Regions from separate parts of the Patulibacter brassicae genome, predicted to be linked through region 3. Evidence: riboswitches for the same ligand, from Rfam matches in the RefSeq annotation. Region 3 holds a riboswitch; each other region holds the start of a gene.
The links. A riboswitch is a leader RNA that binds a small molecule or an ion and turns the genes downstream of it on or off. The one in region 3 is predicted to bind cyclic di-AMP.

Region 1 (6,604 bases), on a different contig from region 3:
GCCGGGCCAGGCTCCGCGCCGACGGGTTCGCGCTGCACACCCACGACTTCACCCATCCGCCGACGAAGCGCTCCCGCACCCGGGACGCGTGGACGATGGGCAACCTGCCCTACGCGATGGTCGAGCTGCGCCGGCTGGCCCGGGCCGGGCGGATGCCGGCGAAGGCCGCGCGCAACGTCCACATCACGGAGTTCGCCTACCGCACGCGCGGCAGCAGCCGCACCCCGACGAGCCGCGCGGCCCGCTACCTGCGCCAGGCCTGGAGCTACGCGAAGCGCCGCAAGGTCCGGAGCTTCACCTGGTACCAGCTGCGCGATCCGGGAACCGGCCACGAATGGCAGTCCGGTCTCCTGACGTTCGGCGGACAGTCCCGAGCGACCTGGAGGACCTTCCGCGGGCTGCGGTGAGCCGGTCGATGGCGGCCACGAGCTCGTGGCCATCGGCCGGCCCCGCGTCCCGCCGCAGCGCGGCGGGACGCAGCCCCGGCGAGAGCGCCCACCGGAGCCGCTCGAGGAACTCCGCCTCGGCGACCTCGCGCACGCCGAGCCGCGCGGTGTGCGGCGTGCGCTGCTGCACGTCGAGCAGCCGGTAGCCCGCCCCGCGCATGCGGACCGCGGCGTGCAGGACCGCGGCGCTGCCGGCGTCGGGCGCGAGGTGGAACATCGACTCGAGCGTGTGGGCCCGGCCGAGCGCGACGCCGAAGGTCCCGCCGACGAGCGCGTCGCCGTCCCAGACCTCGAAGCTCCGGGCGTGACCCCAGCGGTGCAGGGCGCGGTAGGCCCCCGCCAGGCGCGGCGTCAGCCACACCTCCCCCGGCCCGAGACCGGGACGGTGCGCGCAGTGCTCGACGACCTCGGAGAAGGCCGCGTCGACGGTCAGGCGGAAGCCGTGGCGCGGGATCGTGCGGCGCAGCGTGCGCGGCAGCCGGATCGCGTCGAGGTCGAGGATCGCGCGCGGGTCGGCCCGGTAGGCCGCGACGCGGAACTGCCCGTCCTCGCCGCGCGTGTCCATCGGGAACGCGCCCTGCTCGTAGACGAACAGCATCCCCGGCGGGTCGAGGATCCAGCTGCCGTCGTCGGTGTGCGCACCGCCGCTCTCCACTGCTGGCCACGGTAGCGGACCACCGGCGGCGGGGTGGGCGCTTCGGACACCAGGACCACCCGGGCGCGTGGGCGCTCAGCCCTGTGCCCGCTCGGCGGTCTCGGCCACCACGGTCGACAGCCGGGCGCCGCGCCACGCGATCGGCGACTCGCCCTCCTCCTCCACGACGAGCGACGCCCCCGGGATCGTGGCGGCGTAGCGCTCGGCGGTCGCCAGCCGGTGCGTCGGGTCGGCCTCGTCTCGGCTGCCGACGACGGTCGTCGGGACGCTGATCGCCTCGAGCTCGGCGAGCTCCTCCAGCGCGGCGCTGCGCGGCACGACGCGCAGCGCGTCGGCGACGGCCTCGGGGTGCTCGTGCTGGCTGAGCCGCTGCCGGGTGACGGTCCGCACCGTGTCGCGCCACGCCTCGGGGACGTCGTCGAAGCGGTACGCGGAGAGGAACCCGTCGACGCCGCCGTCCCGCAGGCCGGCGGCGAGCCGGTCCCACCGCTCGAGCGCCGCCGGATGCTGCTCCCGTCCGGGCAGGAACGCCGGGGTGACGAGGACGAGGCCGACGACGCGCTCCGGCGCCTCCAGCGCCACCCGGACGGCGGTGTGGGCGCCCATCGAGGCCCCGACGAGCACCGCGCGCTCGACGCCCTGCTCGTCCAGCACGCGCTGCGCGTCGGCGGCCAGGTCGGCGTACTCGTAGGCGTCGGGATCGGCCGGCGGGTCCGACGCCCCGTGGCCGCGCGCGTCGTAGGCGATGACGGGATGCCCGAGCCGCTCGAGCTTGCGGCTGCCCATCACGACGTAGCGGTGCGTCGCCGTCAGGCCGTGGAGCAGCAGCACCGGTGCGCGGGGACCGTCGGCACCGTCGACGAGCACGTTCAGGGGCATGACCGGAGTATCCCGAGCGGCCGCCCGGGGCCCTCGGTCGTCGGCCTCAGCCGAGCGGCAGCGCCAGCTGCGCGCCCGGGCCGTCGACGAGCTCGAGGCCGGCGAGTCGCACGCCGAGCAGGCGCACCGGCGCCGGCGGCCCGTACTCGCGCAGCAGCCCGACCGCGAGCTCCGCGACGAGCTCGCCGTCGTCGATCGAGCGCGGCAGGGTCCGCGACCGGGTGACGGTCGTGAAGTCGGCGAGCCGGACCTTGATCCCGACGGTCCGCCCGCGCCGGCCCTGGGCGTCGAGCGCCTCGGCGAGCTTCAGCGAGAGGCGCCGCAGCTCCCGCTCGAGGTCGTCGGGATCGTCGAGGTCGATCGAGAAGGTCGTCTCGCGGCTCTCGGACACCGGCTCGCGGACCGGCTCGACGGGATCGTCGTCGTCGAAGCGACAGCGGCGGTGCAGCCACGGCCCGGTCCGTGGCCCGAACCACTCGGCGAGCTGGGCGACGTCGACGCCGGCGAGCTGCCGGATCGTGCGGATGCCGCGCTCCTCCAGGCCGGTCGCCGTGCGCGGCCCGATGCCGGGCAGCAGCCCGGGCGGCTCGTCGGCCCAGCGCCGCCAGGCGGCCCGGCGGTCCAGCACGACGAACCCGCGCGGCTTCTCTGCGTCGGAGGCGAGCTTCGCGACGAGCTTGCTCGGGCCGATGCCGACGGAGACGTCGAGCGCCGTCTCCCGCTTGATCCGCGCCACGAGCCGCCGCAGTGCGGCGCGAGGCGCGAGCATGCCCGTCAGCTCCAGGTAGGCCTCGTCGAGGCTCATCTGCTGGACGACGTCGATCTCGTCCCGCACGATCGACATCACGGCCTGCGACGCCTCGCGATAGGCGTCGAGGTCCGGCGGGACGAGGATCGCCTCCGGGCACCGCCGGCGGGCGACCGAGAGCGGCATCGCCGAGCCGACGCCGTGGCGGCGGGCCTCGTAGGTCGCCGTGGTGACGACCGACCGGGGCCCGTCGTGCGCGACGATCACCGCCCGGCCGCGCAGCTCGGGGCGGCGCAGCAGCTCGACGGCGGCGAAGAACGCGTCGCAGTCGAGGTGCCCGACGCAGCGAACCGGATCGGCGGCCGGCGCGGCGTCGGTCGCGCGGCCGTCGTCCTGGCGCTGGCGGGCGGGAGCCACCCGTCCAGGGTAGCCCGCCGCGCGGCGGCGGGGCGAACGTCCGTTCGCCCCGTCCCTCGCGGGTGGTCCTAGCGGTCGACCAGCACCGTGCCGGTGCTGCCGAAGCCGAGGCGGCCCTTCGTCGCCGCGGTGAGGTCGAACTCGCGTCCCGCGACGTACGGGCCGCGATCGATGACGCGGGCCTGCACGGTGCGGCCGCCGTGCTTGAACGTCAGCCGGGTGCCGCAGGGCAGCGTCTTGTGCGCGACGCCGATCGTCCCGGGGCTCAGGCGCCCGCCGCAGGCCAGGGCGCCGCCGTACAGGCCGGGGCCGTAGTACGAGGCGTACGTCGCCCGGAAGCCGTGCACGCGCTCGACGCGACGGCTGATCGCGCGGGCGTGGGTCGTCCCCGCCACGCGGATCCGCGTGGCCAGGTCGCCGGTCCGACGCACGGTCGTCGCCAGCCGGAACCGCCCGGAGGACGACGTGCGCGCCCGGTCGGCCTCGCGCCAGCGGCCCGCGCGGCGGACCTCGAGCCGCACGAGCGTGCTGCGCGGGACGGCGGTCACGCGACCGCGGTACCGCGCGCGGCCGCCGACGCGGACGTCCCCGCGCTCGCTCGTCACGCGCAGCCGCGGGCGGCGCGGCTTCGCGGTCGCCGCCGGGGCGGCGGCGGGCGTCGCGGCGGCACCGGCGCCACCGGACGCGGGAGCCTCGACGCCCGGCTGGGACGTCTCGGCACCGGTCGACTCGGCCGCGATCGCGGGCGCGGCCGTCGCGGCGAGGGTCACCACGAGCCCCATGGTCAGGGCGACGCGCGGTGACATGACGCTTCCGTCATGGGTCACGGACATGGCAGGACCTCTTCTGGTCGTGACGCCTACGAGGTGAGCTGACGGGCTCGCACCCGGCGACACGGACCGGTCGGTCGTGTCGACGGGCGCTACGGACGCAGCAGCGTCCGATTCGCCCCGGCTCCGCCCGAGAGGGATCGGGCAGGGAACAAGTGGGTCCCCCGCTCGGCGCGCACCGATGCGCGCCGACTCGGCGTCGGTGAACGGTCGGATCACCGTACGCGGCCGTTCCCGGCGCGAACGTGCGTTCGCGCACAGAGCGGTCGGGCGCCGGATCCGTGGCGCCGTGCCAGGCCCGGTCGACACACTGGCGCATTGGCGTTGACCTGGCGTCCCGCTACCCTTCGTCGGTGGTGCGGGCGCCCGAGCCCGCGACCGCACTCCGGCCATGGACCTCCGCGACCCCCAGAGCTTCGCCCGCGCGTACGCCGAGCACGCGCCCGGTGCCGCCCAGGCCGCGGGAGCGATCCTCGGTCCCGCCGGGCGGCGCGCCGAGGTCGAGGACGTCGTGCACGACGTGTTCCTCCGCCTCTGGCACCACCCGGAGGGCTTCGACCCGACCCGCGGCCCGCTCGGCGCCTACGTCCGCCTCCTCGCCCGCTCGCGGGCGCTCGACCTCGCCCGCCGGCAGCAGGTGGCCGCGCGCGCCGAGGACCGGCTGCGTCCGGCGGCGGCCGCCGCCGAGCCCGCCGTCGCGTCCCAGGCCGAGCGCCGGGCGACCGAGCGCGCGCTCATCCGCGCGCTCGCGACGCTCCCCCAGCCCCAGCGGGAGGCGATCTGGCTCGCCTACTGGGGCGATCTCACGACGAGCGAGATCGCCTCGCGCGCGGGGGTGCCCCAGGGAACGGTCAAGGGCCGGATCCGCCTCGGCCTCCTCCGGCTGCGGACCGAGCTGGAGACCTCGGACGTCGCGGCGGGCTTCCTCGCCGCCCTGTCGCAGCTGCTGTGAGCGCGCCGCGGCGGCGGAGCACGGCCCCGACGCTCCTGGCGCTGAGCGCCGCCGTCGCCATCCTCCTGGCGGTGGTCGTCGTGCGCCTGGCCGGCGGGGACGACCCGCGCACCGGGTCGCCCGTCGCCGCGCCGGTCGCCGACGGGGTCGTCGTCGAGGTGCCCGACGCGCGGGGCCGGCGGCTGATCGAGGCCTACGCCCGGCGGATCGGCGCCGAGGACCGGCCCGCCGTCCGCGCGCTCGGCCAGGCCGTCGTCGTGCGCGTGCGGCCCCGACGGGCGGACGTGCTCGTGCGGGCCGGCGGACGCGCGGCGCGCTTCTCGCGGGCCGACGACCCGCGCCTGCAGGCGTTCGTCGCGCGGGCCCTCGGCGGCTGAGGGTCGGCTCAGCCGGCGAGCGCCCGGACGGCGATCACCATCCGCGTCGTCGCCGCCAGCCGACCCGCGTCGTCGGTCATCCGGACGTCCCAGACCCAGGTCGTGCGCCCCCGGTGCAGCCGGTCGGCCCGCGCGTGGACGGTGCCCTCGAGGATCGGCCGCAGGAAGTTCGTCGCGTTCGAGAGCCCCTGGGCCACGAACCCGTCCGGCATCACCGCGGCGGCGGTGGCCATCGAGGTCACCGACTCGGCGATCGCCGCGTAGACGCCGCCGTGCACGAGGCCCATCGGCTGGCGGACGCCGTCGACCACCGGGACGCTCGCCTCGATCCACCCGTCGCCCTGATCGTGGACACGAAGTCCGATCAGGCCGTCCAGGGTGCGCTCGTGCGGGATCGTCGTCGGCAGCTCCATGCCTCGATCCTACGAGGGCGCGCCCGGGCGACCATTACGCGTTCGCAACGCGACGACCGCTAGATTCCGCGCGATGCCGCGCGTGGAGAGCTTGCATCCGGACCAGCAGGCGGTGCTGCAGCTCGTGCTGCGGCGCGGCATGGCGTACGAGGAGCTGGCGGGGGCCCTGGGCATGACGCCCGAGCTCGTCCGCGAGCGCGCCCTCGACGCCGTCGACGGCCTCGCCCCGGACGACGTCGACGGCCTCGAGATCGAGGACCGCGATCGGATCGCCGACTACCTGCTCGGCCAGTCCAGCGCGAGCGAGCGCCAGGCGGTGCGGGAGCTCCTGGAGTCCGCGGCGCCCGCCCGGACGTGGGCCCGCCTCGTCAGCAACGAGCTCCGGCCGCTGGCCGGCGACCGGCTGCCGGTCGTGCCCGGCGACGGCGAGGACGTCCGCGAGGCGTTCGCGGCCCTCGACGCCAAGACCGTCGCGCAGGGCAAGGAGCGCCGCCGCCGCGGCGCCGGCTCGATCCTCCTCGCCCTCGCGGGCGCGCTCGTGCTCGTCGTGGCCGTGCTCTACGTCACCGGCGTGTTCGACGGCGACGACGACGCCAGCGACGTCGCCAGCACCCCGACGACCACGACCACCGCCGGCAGCTCGGACGCCGAGCTCCAGGCGATCGCCCAGAGCCTGCGCCAGCAGGTGAACCTCCGTCCGCCGTCCGGCGCGAAGGGCAGCGCGGCCCGCCCGAAGGGCGTCATCCAGCTCACGGCGCAGGACGGCCAGCTGCTCGCGCTCCTGCAGGGCTCCGGGTTCCGTCCCGCGACCTCGAACCGCACGTACGCCGTGTGGCTCACCGGCGGGCCGAGCAGCCGCCGCGCGATCCGCCTGGGCTGGTTCAGCA
Region 2 (6,604 bases), on a different contig from region 3:
ACGCCGTCGGGCTCGGTCACCCAGCTGCACGTCACCCGGCGCGACGGCCGCCCCGGCTTCGTGCTGCTCCGGCGCGACAACACCTCCCGCCGGGTCTTCGGGATCCCCGAGGTCGAGCTCGACGGTGCCCACGCCTACGTGCGATGGACGCAGACCGGCGACCGGGGTGCGGAGGGCATCCAGCGGATCCCGCTCCGGGCCGGCGCGGCGTGCTCGGAGGACCGCGACTTCGCCGCGGCGACCGAGTACGGGACGACGGTCGACCTCACCGGCCTCGCCGTCGCCGACGGGCGCATCGAGTACTCGCTGTCGCGGGACCGCGCGCCGACGCTCTTCCGCCGGTCCGCGCCCCGGTTCGTGCCGGCCGCCCCGGGGCGCTACGGCGCCCGGGGCCTCGGCTGCGGCTGATCGGCGAGGGCCGGTTGACTAGCATGGGAGGTCCCCCGACCGCGACGGCGCGCGAGCTGCCGCCGTCCGGTGCCGGGCCGCGTCGCGCGAGCGGCGGCCCGCATCCCCCGACCCGTGCCCCTCGGCCAGAGATCCCGCCGTTCGTGGTCCGTTCGTCGATCTCGCGACGAACACCGCATGCTGCGCGCGTTCGCCGCCGACGTCACGCTCATGAGCCGGTGGAAGCTCCTCGTGCTGCTCGTCGCCGTCGCGGCGACCATCGTCGTGGCGACGCGGACGAGCCCCGTGGCTGAGGCCGGTCCCCACCGGGCCGCGACCATCCGCTTCGGGATCTACCCGGGTGGCGACGCGGGCGCCGTCGACGGGGTCGCTCGCGCGCCGGAGGTCGACGAGGGGCAGCGGCTGGCGATGATCCGCCGCCTGCGTGCCGGGCGGCGATCGTTCGTCCTGCACGAGTACGCGGCCTACCACGACGCCGGCTCGATCGAGGGCGCCCGCATCCACCTCGAGCGGGTGCTCGCCGACGCCGCGGCCACCGGCAGCCAGGCGGAGATCGTCCTGCGGTACCAGCCGACGGCCCGCGACCCCGCGGTCGACCTGCCCGGGTACGAGCGGTTCGTCCGCGCGGTCGTGCGCGAGTTCGGCGGCCGCAGCGGGCTCGTCGGCGTGCAGATCACGAACGAGGCGAACGTGCCGGGTGCGCCGGACGCCGCGGACGGCGACTTCCCCGGGGTGCGCGACGCCCTCGTGCGCGGCGTGAACGCCGCGGCGGAGGAGCGCGCGGCGCTCGGTCGCCGCGGCCTGGCGATCGGCTTCAACGTCGCCCGGGACGCGCGGACGCCGGACTTCTGGCCGCAGCTCGCCCGGACGGGCGGGAGCGGGTTCGCCCGCAACGTCGACTACGTCGGGCTCGACATCTACCCGGGCACGTGGCCGACCCAGGTCAAGCGCCCGCCGAGCCCGCGGGCGGTGCGCACGACCGTTCATGGGGCCCTGCGCAAGCTGCGGCGCGACATGGTGCGCGCGGGCCTCGGGCGCCGGGTGGCGGTCCACCTGTCGGAGGCCGGCTACCCGACCGGCCCCGGTCGCAGCGAGGCGGTGCAGGCGAAGGTCATGAAGGCGGTCACGGACGCGGCGGTCCAGGCGCGCACGCGCTACGGGGTCTCGGACTTCCGCTGGTTCGACCTGCGGGACGCGGACTCCAGCAGCACCGACTTCCAGCACCAGTACGGCGTCCTGCGCGACGACCTCGTGCCGAAGCCGGCCTTCGCCGTCCTGCAGCGCGCGATCCGGCTGCACGGGGGTCGCTGAGCCGGCGAGGACCTGGCGCGCCGGCGCTGGTCGCCTTAGGCCGCGGTGAAGATTCGCTCAAGTGCCGCAAGGCCGCTTGCAGCTGCGCTACGGTCCTCCGCGGACCGAGAACCGGCCGAGCCGCGCGTTCGACGCGCGGGCGGGGGAACCACTCGCGGCCTTCCGGGGCCGCACGGGGCGAATCGCCGCAAGGCGTAGCGCGACTCCTGAAGCGCGAGCCCGTCAGCTCACCTCGTAGGCCCGACGCAGGAGGACACGTTCGGCATGACCGGGCAGCAGCAGCGCGATCTCGCGCGGGCGGACCACTGGCGCACCTCACGGGAGCGATCCCGCCAGCGCCGCGACCGACAGGCCGCGAGCACCCCACGTGCGCACGCGGGGGAGACGACGGGCCCGCGCCGCCGGCGCGCCGGCTGGCGGCCCGAGCGCGATCCCGCGCTCGCCGAGGCGCTGGCGACCGCGACCGACGTCGCCGAGCCGACGGCCGGCTCGGCCGCGCTGGACCTCACCACCGACGAGCTCGCCGCCGCGCTCGACGCGGTCGGCGCGCCGGATGCGCCCGGCCGTCGTGACCTCGCGGACCCGAGCGTCTGGCAGCGCTCGCTGTCCTGGGCCCGCGACCGGCGGGTCACCGTCCCGCTGCAGCGCGTGCGCGAGCGCCGTCGCCGCAAGGCCGCGCTGGCGATGAGCCTCGCGATGGTCGGCTCGACGGCCGGCCCGGCGGTCGGTGCGGCCACGGCCTCGTCGACGTCGGGCGACACGACCTCGGCGACCGACGACGCCGGCCGCACGACGATCGGCAGCCTGACCTCCGCCGTGAGCGACGACGGGCGCAGCCGCCCGGTCCTGCTCGTCGGCTCCACCGGCGACGAGGTCCGCGACGTGCAGCAGCGGCTCGGCCTGCAGGCCGACGGCCACTTCGGCGCGACGACCGAGTCGGCCGTGAAGCGCTTCCAGCAGCAGCGCCAGCTCAACGCGGACGGCGTCGTCGGGCCGCAGACCTGGACGGCGCTGCTCAGCACGCAGCGCGCGTCCGTCCGCAGCAGCGCCGCGCCGGCGACGGCCCTGAAGGTCGTCTCGGCGGTCCGCACCGCCGACGGCGGGCAGAGCGTCGTCCTGCAGCGCCAGACCGGCGGGCACGCGAAGGCCACCGGCGACGGCGGTCCCGTCCGCACGGCCGAGCGCGCGGACGCCGCACCGGCGTCCTCGAGCGCGAAGGGCAAGGGCGGCTCGGCGTCGAGCGGCTCGGGCTCGGGCTCCGCCGGCGCGAGCGCGGCGGTGGGTGGCGCGGAGGGCAGCCCGGCCGCGCCGCCGACGACGAACGACGACTCCGGCACGGCGACCACGCCGAGCACCGCCGACGAGGGCGGGACCGCGAGCGGGTCGAGCACCGTGAAGCCGGTCAACGGGACGGTCTCGTCGAACTTCGGGCCGCGCGGCGGACGGCAGCACGCCGGCATGGACATCGCGGCGGCCATCGGGACCCCGATCAAGTCGTACATGGCCGGCACGGTGTCGTTCTCCGGGTCCCAGGACGGCTACGGGAACATGGTCTGCGTCGACCACGGCGCGGGCCTGGAGTCCTGCTACGCCCACATGTCGAAGAACGCGGTCGCGAAGGGCTCGAAGGTCCAGGCGGGCGACGTCGTCGGCTACGTCGGCATGACGGGCCGCACGACCGGTCCCCACCTGCACTTCGAGGTCCGCAAGAACGGGACCGCCGTCGACCCGGCTCCGTACTACCGCACCGCCGGCACGGCGAAGGCGAGCGCCCGGACCGCGACGGCCGAGGGCGGCGCCGCGGCGACGGCGACGCAGGCCTCCGCCACGGCGTCGTCGGCGTCGCTGCAGAAGGCGTCGCTGGCCACCACCGGCGGCGTCCAGCTCGAGCGCTCCGCCGCGGATCCGGCGACGGTCGACGCGGCCCAGCAGCAGGCGCTGCTGGCGGCGCAGGCCGGCGTCGACCCGGCGCAGGCCGCGGCGGCGGTCGCGGCTGCGGACGCCGTGGCCGAGGCGACCGCGGACCCGGCGGCGACGCCGACCGAGGCCGGCGCCGCGACGGCCGACGCGGCCGCTCCCGCGGGCGAGGCACCGGTCGACGGCACCGCCGAGGCGGACGACGCGTCGACGGCGACCGTCGACGCGACGGCGACGGTCGACGCCCCGTCCGGGGCCGAGGATGCTGCCGGCGCCACGGATGCGACCGCGGCGCCGGAGGCGGCGACCGCGGAGTCGCCCGCGACGCCGGAGCCCGCGGCCGAGACGGCTGCGCCGGAGCCTGCTGCGACGCCGGACCCCGCGGCCGAGACGCCGGCGCCGGAGCCCGCGGCGGAGTCGGCTGCGCCGGAGTCGGGTGCGGCGCCAGAGCCTGCTGCGGCGCCGGAGCCCGCGGCGGAGACGTCCGCGCCCGAGCCTGCTGCGACGCCGGAGCCCGCGGCGGAGACGTCCGCGCCGGAGCCTGCTGCGACGCCGGAGCTCGCGGCGGAGACGTCCGCGCCGGAGCCCGCGACGGAGACGGCTGCGCCGGAGCCGGCCACGGCCGCGCCCGAGGCCGCCGTCGAGGCGTCGGCGTCCGGGCCGACCGCCGCCCCCGAGCCGGCGGCGACGCCGGCGCCCGCGGCCGACGCCGCGACCCCGTCGTCCGACGCCGCCGCGCCGCAGGCGGCGGCCGTCGCGGGTTGAGCCCCGTCCCGACCCGACCGGCCGCCTCGCGCGGTCGGTCGCGCCGGTTCCGCGCCCGCCGGCCCTCGGCGGGCGCGTCGGCGGGCGCGGCCGGGCGTCAGTCCAGCGACGGCAGGGTGATGTACCCGTGCCCGTCGCCGAAGCCGAGCTCGTTGAACCGCAGCGCCGGCTTCTTGCGCAGCACCGACCGCGGGACGTCGTAGACCACGGTGCCGGTCGTCGTCGCGTCCGGGCCGATGTCCTTGAGGAAGAACGGCTCCTCGCGCGCGCCGACCGCGGCGATCGTGCCCTCGCTGTCGGGGTCGTACGTGTTGCCGTCGACCTCGAGCTGGAAGACGCGGTCGGTGAGCGTCGCCGACTCGTCCTTGTCGGAGCGGACCCGGATCTTCGCGATGACGAACACGCCGTCGGCGCGCTCGCCGAGGCCGTACTCCTGGTCGCCGAGCGTCTCGGCGGTCCGCACGCCGACGAGGCGGTAGTACAGCGCGTCGACGCGGACCTGACCGTCGGGGCCCACCCGCGGCGTGCAGTCGCTCGTGGCGCTCGTGCCGCAGCCGGCGTCGTCCTTGTCCTTCCCGTCGCCGTCCTCGGCCTTCCCGCTCCCGGAGGCGTCCTCGCGAGTCTCGCTCGTCGTCGCCTTGTCGGCGTCGCCGGACGACGAGGGCTCGTCGTCGCCGCCACCGGCGACGGCGCCGATGATGACGAGCACGACGAACGCGCCCAGCACCCACTTCAGCCACTTACGCACGGTCGGCTCCTCGGCGTCGGGCGGTCGTGCGTGATGGGGCCGTCGGGGGTCCCTCGGGGCGCGGGCGCAGCGGCGCCGTCGCGGTTCTGCGAAGCATCTCGTCCTCTCTGGTGTGGCGCGTTCGCGCGGTACGACGCCGAGATGATCACACGATCAGACTGCGCGAGCAACACGCTCAGGCTGTAGAGAGGACACGGAGGGGGTGCGAAGGTCGGCCGCCGTGCCGGACCCGCAGCCCCCACTCGTCGCACTGGGCGACGCGCTGCGTCAGGTTCGGCTCGACCGGCGTCTCAGCCAGGAGCAGCTGAGCCTCGAGACCGGCGTCCACCGGAACTACATCGGGGGCGTCGAGCGGGGCGAGCGCAGTCCGAGCGTCGCGACGCTCCTGCGCCTGGCGACGGCCCTGCGGATCGAGCTCTCCGAGCTCTTCCGCCGCGCGGGCCTCTGAGCCCGGAACGCCGGATCCTCCGCGGCGAGCGCCACCGAGCACCGATGATCCGGGCCGCGTCGGGCGCGTCGTCGCGCGCAGCAGCGCAAGAACGACGGAACCCCCGTCGGCACGGGGGTTCCGGGAGGCGGATCGAGGGGGATTCGAACCCCCGAGGGAGCTATCAACCCCCAACTCGCTTAGCAGGCGAGCGCCTTAAGCCACTCGGCCATCGATCCGTGGGCGCCGAGTGTAACGAGCATCCCGCGGGTCCGCCGCGTGCCGGACGGCCGTTCGGGGACGCACCGCCGCGCTCGGCGGGGCGGCGGTTCGGAGCGGGCTCCGGGACGCGTCGGCGCCGACCTCAGGCGCTGGGAACGACCGCGAGCGCGACCACGAGGTAGTGCGCGATCGCGGCGGCGATGACGAGGGCATGGAAGACCTCGTGGTAGCCGAAGACCTTCGGGAACGGGTTCGGCCGCTTGCCCGCGTAGATGACCGCGCCGACGGTGTAGAGCACCCCGCCGCCGAGCAGGCCGACCGCCGGCCACGGGCCGAGGTCGCCGACGAGCTTCGGGAAGAGCGCGAAGCCCGCCCAGCCCATCGCGAGGTAGATCGCCGCGCTGACCCACTTCGGCGCGCCGATCCAGAGGAGCTTCAGCGTGATGCCGAGGCCCGCCATGCCCCACGCGACGCTCAGCACCGTCGTGCGCATGCCGCCCTCGAGGACGATCGCCGCGATCGGCGTCGTCGTGCCCGCGACCATCACGAAGATCATCGCGTGGTCGAGCCGGCGCATCCACGCGCGGGCCGACGGGCGCTGCCAGTTGACCCGGTGGTAGATCGCGCTGACCGTGAACAGGCCGACGATCGAGAAGGCGTAGATCGCCGACGCGATCCGGGCTTCGGCGTTCGGCGACGCGAGGACGAGGTACGCGCCGGCGGCGAGCGCGACGACGGCGGCCCACTGGTGCAGGACCCCGCGCATCGTCGGCTTCAGCGCCGGCACCGGGAGCTTCGGAGCGGAG
Region 3 (6,604 bases):
CTGTACTCCACCTTCATCCCGAGCTGCTCGAGCGCCAGCGCGGTGTCGCGGCGGACGTCGGAGCCGGCGTCGAGGGCCGTGAGGTCGAAGTAGCCGCCCTCGTCGAGCGGGACGGGGTCCTTCGCGTCCTTGAAGAGGAAGTACTCCAGCTCGGGCCCGACGTTGAAGTGGTCGAACCCCATCGACTCCATCCGCTGGACGGCGCGACGCAGGATGTAGCGCGGGTCGCCCTCGTACGGCGTGCGCTCCGGCGTCTGCACGTCGCAGAACATCCGCGCGACGCCCTCCTCGGCCGGCGACCAGGGCAGGATCGCGAACGTCGACGCGTCCGGCACCGCGATCATGTCCGACTCCTCGACGGCGTTGAAGCCGGTGATCGAGGAGCCGTCGAAGCCCATCCCGCCCTCGAAGGCGTCGTCGAGCTCGGAGGCGTTGACCGAGAACGACTTGAGCTGACCGAGGATGTCGGTGAACCACATCCGCACGAAGCGGATGTCGTGCTCGGCGACCAGCCGCTTGACGTCCTCGGGAGTACGGGGGGTGTCGGCCACGGTGTCGGTGCTCCTGCGCGGTGGGTCGGGAACGGGCGCCGGAACGCCGCGCGCCACGCTGCAGGCTAGCCGAGCCGCTGCGCCGGGCCGTTCGCCGCCCGGACATCCTCACCGAGCCAGCGTTGTCCCCAGCGCTCCAGCTCGACGATCGCCGGCCCGAGCTCGTGGCCCTTGCGCGTCAGGCCGTAGTCGACCCGCACCGGAGGACCGGGCGAGACGGTGCGCTCCAGGACCCCGGCGGCCTCGAGCTCCTTCGTCCGCTGGGAGAGGACGCGGTCCGACAGCCCGGGGACCGCCGTGCGCAGCTCGCTGAAGCGCAGCGTCCCCCCGCGCAGCAGCACCGCGACGATCGCGCCGTTCCAGCGACGGCCGAGGAGCTCGACCGCCTCGTGGTAGTGCGGGCAGCAGGCGCCGTCGATGGGGTCGTCGGCGTTCGTCATGCGCGCGGGACCGCTGCCGCTCCCACGCGGATGCGCGGGAGCGGGAGGCCGGTCCGGATCACGCCGCGCGCAGCTGGCGCGACTCCTCCATCGACCCGTCGACGGGGACGTCCCCCGCGATGTTCACGAGCGCCGAGAACACCTCGACGGACGCGAAGGCGATCGCCTCGAGCAGCTGCTCCTCGGTCCAGCCGAGCTCGAGCGCCTCCTCCTGGAGGTGGGCCGGCGGCTGGCTGCGCCGCTGGAGCAGGTGGCCGATGTAGCGCAGCAGGATGTCCTGCTTCTCGTCCTCGGAGCGGAACTCGCGCGCCGCCTTGACCTCGTCGATCCCCAGGCCCGCGACGCGCGCGGTGCGCAGGTGCATCTTCAGGCCGGGCTCCGAGCGGAAGTGCTCGGCGACGGCGAGGGAGAGGCGCTCCTTCGTCGGGGCGTCGAGGCTGCCGTGACGCAGCTCGCTCGTGAACCGCGCGTAGCCCCGCAGCGCCGCCGGCGACCCGGCGAGGACCCCGACGAGGTTCGGCAGCTGGCCGGCCGAGTGCAGCGCACCCTTGAGCACCGGCAGCGACCCCTCGGGCGCCGACAGATCGTCGTGGATGGTGAAACGGCTCATCGCGTTGGGCATCGCGACCTTCCAGAGCTGGTGTGAGTGCGGGACGGCTTTATCATCACTTCAACAAGTGAAGTGACTTACCGAACGTAAGTCTAGGACCCGATCGTTCGCTTTGCAAGGGTCTCCGCAGGCCGCGCGCGGTGGACGCCGTACGGCGCCTTCGACGCAGGTCGGAGCCCCGGCCTCCCCTGGTCCGCCGGCCGGTGCGACGGGCCCGGAGCGGGCCTGAGGGTGCTCTACCCCTCCCTGCGAACGGGCACACCATCGATCGCGCGACGGATCGCGGGAGATGGCCACCCGGACGCGTCGACGCGACGGCCACGCAACGGCGCGAACGGCGGCGCGCGCCGGGTCGGCGTCGCCGGCGTGGAGCGCGCCGACTAGCGCGGCAGCGCGTGCGGGACGACGGACGCGTCCGACGTCGTCGCCGCGGCGAGGATGAGGAAGAGGCCGAGCAGCGCCGCGTAGAGCAGCAGCTTCTCGGGCCGCGCGAGCGGCGTCATCGTGCGACGCCGGGCGGGCCGGCGAGTGCCGGGCCGACGGGCCGGCAGATCGCGGTCGCGGGCGCGACGGTCGCGCTCGCGGCGCAGCCGCTCGTCCTCGCCCCCGGCCGCGAAGGGCGAGTCGTCGATCCACTGGAACTCGACGACCTCGGGGCGCCGCTGGCGCGCGCGGCGCTGCTGGGCAGCGGCGCGGGCGGCGGCGGCGCGGCGACGGCGAGCGGCGGCCGCCGACGTGGAGAAGTCGTCCTCGTAGCGACGCGGGCCGTCGCGGCGGTCCTCGCGGCGGACGACGGGCAGCCGATCGTCGTCGAGATCGAGGCGCTGACGCGGGCGCGACGACGCCTCGCGCCGGCGGTCACCGGCGGAGCGGCGCTCGTCGGCGGCACGGCGACCCGTGGAGGAACGACGACGGTCACCGCGGTTGCGGTAATCCTGTGCGTCAGCCCACCAGGGTTGGTCGCGGTCGTTCGCCATGACGTGGTCTCGTGCTCCGGCGCGCTTGCGAGGTTAGCTGTCGGACTCGCGCTGGAGTAGCGCTACGGCTGATGCCGATTCGCCCCGTGCTCGTGGGTCCCCCGCTTCCCGGACGCCGGCGGCAGGCGTGCTCCGGGAACTCAGCGTGGAGCCAGGATAGCACCGGTCTTGGACGCTGCGAGAACGCGTCGCCATCGTGCACATCTTGCACGATGTCTTGCAGGAGCAGGGATTTCTTGTGGCACGCGTGTCGATGACCGATCACGCGCGGGCGCGCGAGGCGCCCGCTCACCCCGTCGCGGCGCGCGGTGGCGACGGGCCGGAGGGCCCTGCTCGCACGCGTCGCACCCGACATGGGACGAGGATCCTGACGCCTCGACCGGCGGAACCCGCCTGCCGGCACGGGCGGGGCGGCGACGGCCGCCTCATCGGCCGCCCCTTCCGCGCCCGAAGTGCATGACGTCGGGTGCGACGCCGCGCAGCGCCCCGGGATCGGGCTCCGCCGGGTCCCCTGCCCCCGAGGGGCGGTCCCCGTCCGCGGGCGAGGCATGGCGGGTGCCGGTGCGTGGGGCGGGACCACGCCCGGGAGCGGCGGGGTCCACGGGCGCGGAGCCGGGAGCCACGGGCGCGGCCGGACCGGGTGGCGCGGGAGCGGCGGGGGCGGAGCCGGGAGCGGCCGGACCGGGTGGCGCGGGAGCGGATCCGGAGGCGGCGGGACCGAGAGCGGCGGCCCCGGGCGGGGCAGCGGCCGGACCGGATGGAGCGGATCCGGGAGCGGCCGGACCGGGAGCGCCGCCGCGCGGCGCCGTCGTGCGGCCCTCGTGCCCGCCATGCGCGGTGGGGTCCCCGGCGGCGCCGCCCGGCAGGACGACGAGCGGCGGGCCCTCGGGGCGCGCCGGGGACGAAGCGCCCGCTCCCGGGACCCGGGGGCCGCCGCCTCCACCCCCGCCGGATCGGATCGGACCCGGACGGGTCCCGCCCCCGCGGCCAGCGGCGCCATCGCCCGATCCTGCCCCGGACCACGCCACGGATCGTGGCCCGGCCGGCGCCCGCCCGCCCGCCGCGCGAGCGGCCGGCGCGCCCGCACCGCCACCGGCGACGGCGACCGCGCCGCCGGCAGCCACCTGGCGGTCCTGCTGTCGCGCCCAGTGGTCGAGCTCGACCGGGCTCATCGCGTGCAGCTGCCGCACGACGGCACCCGTCTCCTCCGTGAGCTCGTCGAGCGGACGCAGCCGCCCGACGACGACGTTGATCTGGCCGCCGCCGTCGCGGTGGCGCTCCAGCCGCCCCTCGGCGACGACCAGCGGCTCGGTTCGCACCGCGAGCCGGTCCCGCAGGTACACCGAGGGCGGGATGACGAGGTTGATCGTGCCGACCTCGTCCTCCAGGAGGAGGAAGGTGACGCCCTTCGCGCTGCCGGGGCGCTGGCGGGCGAGCACGAGCCCCGCGACCCGCACCGCGCTGTTGTGCCGAGCGTGGGGCAGGTCCGCGCTCGTGCGCACCCCGTGCCGGGCGACCTGCGCGCGCAGGAGCTCCATCGGGTGCGGCCCGCTCGTCAGGCCCGTGCCGGCGTAGTCGGCGATGAGCCGCTCCCACGCGCTGAGCTCGTCGAGGGCGCGGTGGCCCTCGCGGGAGGCGGACTGCAGCTCGAGCGCCAGCTGGGTCCCGTCGCGCACGACCTGCCCGGGCACGGCGAGGCCGAGCTGCCAGAGCGCCGCCCGTCGGCGACGCCCCTCGGGGATCGGCGTGCCGTCGGCGTCCTCCTGGGCGAGCGCATCGCATGCCCCGGCCCAGGCGAGCCGCTCCAGCGACGGGGCCGCGGCGCCGACGCGCGCGGCGAGGTCGGCGAGCGAGCGCCACGGGCCGTTGCGGTCCCGCTCGGCGACGAGCGCCTCGACCTCCTCGCGGCGGACGCCCTTGACGTAGCCCAGGCCGATCCGCACGGCGCCCGCGTCGGTGATCGTGCAGTGCGCGCGGCTCTCGCCGACGTCGGGCGGCAGCACCGCGATGCCGCGCCGCTGCGCCTCGTGGATCAGCGCGTCGGGCGGGTAGAAGCCCATCGGCTGCTCGTCGAGCAGGGCGCAGAGGAACTCGACCGGGTGGTGCACCCGCAGCCACGTCGACTGGTAGGCCAGCAGGCCGAAGGCGACGGCGTGGGCCTTGGGGAAGCCGAAGCCGGAGAAGCCGCGGACCATGCCCCAGACCTGCTCGGCGACCTCGCGGGTGACGTCGTCGTGGGTCGCCAGCGCCCCCTCGACGAACTCCCGGTGCTGGGCCTCCATCGCCTCCTCGGAGCGCTTGCGGCTCATCGCGCGGCGCAGGCCCTCGGCCTGCGCGGCGGTGAAGCCGGAGAACTCCCGGGCGATGTCGATGACCTGGTCCTGGAAGAGGATCGTCCCGAGCGTGCGCTCCAGCGGCGCGCGGAGCGACTCGTGCAGCAGCGGCGGCCGGAAGCGATGCTCCTCCGGCACGCCGCGGTCGCGGTCCTGGCGGATCCGCTGCAGCCGCGCGATGTACGGGTTCACCGCACCGCCCTGGATCGGGCCCGGCCGGACGATCGCCACCTGGATCGTCAGGTCCTCGAGCGTCCGCGGGCGGGTCCGCAGCAGCGACCCCATCTGGGCGCGGCTCTCGATCTGGAAGACCCCGGTCGTCTCGGCCTTCTGGATCGCGGCGAACGTCTCCCCGTCGTCGAGCGGGACGCGCGCGAGGTCGAGCGTCTCCCCCCGGCGGGTCGAGACGAGCTCGACGCACCGCTCGACGCAGGAGAGCATCCCGAGGCCGAGCAGGTCGATCTTCGCGAAGCCGGCGTCCGAGCAGGAGTCCTTGTCCCACATGATCATCTGCCGGCCGGCCATCGCCGCGGGGACGACGGGGCAGCAGTCGATCAGGGGCCGGGTCGAGATGATCATCCCGCCGGGGTGCTGGGAGAGATGGCGCGGCAGGCCGTGCGCGGCGGAGGCGAGCCGCGCCAGCCACGCCCAGCGGCCGGGCAGGCCGTGCCCGGGGTCCCCGCTGCGCTCGTCCGTCCCGGCCGGCAGCGCCGCCCCGTCGTCGTAGAGCGGCTCGTCGGCGTGGGCGTCGGGCCGCAGCGCCAGCGCGGCGGCGATGTCCTCGGCCACCCGCCGGCCCGACCAGCCCTCCGAGCCGTGGGCGACGCGCTCCAGCTCGGCCGCCGGCAGTCCGAGCGCCGCTCCGAGCTCGCGGATCGCGCCGCGGGCGCGATAGGTCGGGAAGGCCGCCACGAGCGCGGCGCGGTCGCGGCCGTAATGGTCGTTGACCCGCGGGATCAGCCGCTCGCGGATGTCGCGCGGGAAGTCGAGGTCGATGTCCGGCAGGGTGCCGCCGAGGTCCTCGTGGAGGAACCGCCCGATCCCGAGCTCGTTGGCGATCGGGTCCACGTGCGAGAGCCCGGTGAGGTAGCAGACCACCGACGAGACGCTCGACCCCCGCCCCCGGCCGGGAGGCAGCACCGAGCGCGCCGCCGACGGGCCCCGGACCTCGGCCGCGACGTCGCGCGCGATCTCCAGCAGCTCGTGGTGCAGGAGGAAGAAGCCGGAGAGGCCGAGCCGCGCGATGAGGTCCAGCTCCTGCCCCAGCCGATCGCGGGCGGCGGCGCGGATCGCCGACGGGGAGCGCCGGCGGTCGGCGCCGCCGCGCATCGCGCCGTCGGCGTAGCGGTCGTCGAACCGCGCCCAGCAGGCGGCCGCCAGGTCGCGTGCGGCGGCCGCGTCGTCCTGCCCCGGGTAGCGGTAGCCCAGCCCCTCGAGCAGGTCGAACTCCAGCCGCTCGGCGAGGCGGACCGTCTCGGCGACCGCCTCGGGCTGGTCGGCGAACCGCCGCGCCATCGCCTGCGGCGTCGCCAGCACGTGGCTGTGGTTGCCGCGCCGCAGCGGCTCCGACGCGTCGAGGGTCGTGTGGTGTCGCACCGCGACGAGCGCGTCCTGGAGCAGCGCCCGCCGGCGGTCGTGGGCGTGGACGTTGCCGGTCGCCACGCACCGCAGGCCCAGGCGTCGGGCGAGCTGC

Region 1: it holds a riboswitch for cyclic di-AMP, as region 3 does, so the genes downstream of both, SK069_RS01390 (septal ring lytic transglycosylase RlpA family protein) here and SK069_RS16190 (hypothetical protein) in region 3, are expected to answer to the same signal.
Region 2: it holds a riboswitch for cyclic di-AMP, as region 3 does, so the genes downstream of both, SK069_RS05275 (peptidoglycan DD-metalloendopeptidase family protein) here and SK069_RS16190 (hypothetical protein) in region 3, are expected to answer to the same signal.

The regions. Positions count from the first base shown of each region.
Region 1 is NZ_JAXAVX010000001.1:281,806-288,409, forward strand. It holds gene SK069_RS01370 (hypothetical protein) at 1-407, shown strand, start outside; gene aat (leucyl/phenylalanyl-tRNA--protein transferase) at 295-1,101, opposite strand; gene SK069_RS01380 (alpha/beta fold hydrolase) at 1,177-1,980, opposite strand; gene dinB (DNA polymerase IV) at 2,027-3,145, opposite strand; gene SK069_RS01390 (septal ring lytic transglycosylase RlpA family protein) at 3,214-3,978, opposite strand; cyclic di-AMP (ydaO/yuaA leader) riboswitch at 3,987-4,184, opposite strand; gene SK069_RS01395 (RNA polymerase sigma factor) at 4,367-4,927, shown strand; gene SK069_RS01400 (hypothetical protein) at 4,924-5,304, shown strand; gene SK069_RS01405 (PaaI family thioesterase) at 5,313-5,717, opposite strand; gene SK069_RS01410 (hypothetical protein) at 5,791-6,604, shown strand, end outside.
Region 2 is NZ_JAXAVX010000002.1:57,679-64,282, forward strand. It holds gene SK069_RS05265 (glycoside hydrolase family 26 protein) at 1-408, shown strand, start outside; gene SK069_RS05270 (glycoside hydrolase 5 family protein) at 586-1,719, shown strand; cyclic di-AMP (ydaO/yuaA leader) riboswitch at 1,823-1,976, shown strand; gene SK069_RS05275 (peptidoglycan DD-metalloendopeptidase family protein) at 1,984-4,401, shown strand; gene SK069_RS05280 (DUF4352 domain-containing protein) at 4,499-5,149, opposite strand; gene SK069_RS05285 (helix-turn-helix domain-containing protein) at 5,370-5,597, shown strand; tRNA gene SK069_RS05290 (tRNA-Ser) at 5,726-5,815, opposite strand; gene trhA (PAQR family membrane homeostasis protein TrhA) at 5,941-6,604, opposite strand, start outside.
Region 3 is NZ_JAXAVX010000011.1:27,638-34,241, reverse strand. It holds gene SK069_RS16205 (glutamine synthetase family protein) at 1-551, opposite strand, end outside; gene SK069_RS16200 (winged helix-turn-helix transcriptional regulator) at 617-991, opposite strand; gene SK069_RS16195 (carboxymuconolactone decarboxylase family protein) at 1,050-1,601, opposite strand; gene SK069_RS16190 (hypothetical protein) at 1,982-2,578, opposite strand; cyclic di-AMP (ydaO/yuaA leader) riboswitch at 2,586-2,734, opposite strand; gene SK069_RS16185 (DNA polymerase III subunit alpha) at 3,004-6,604, opposite strand, start outside.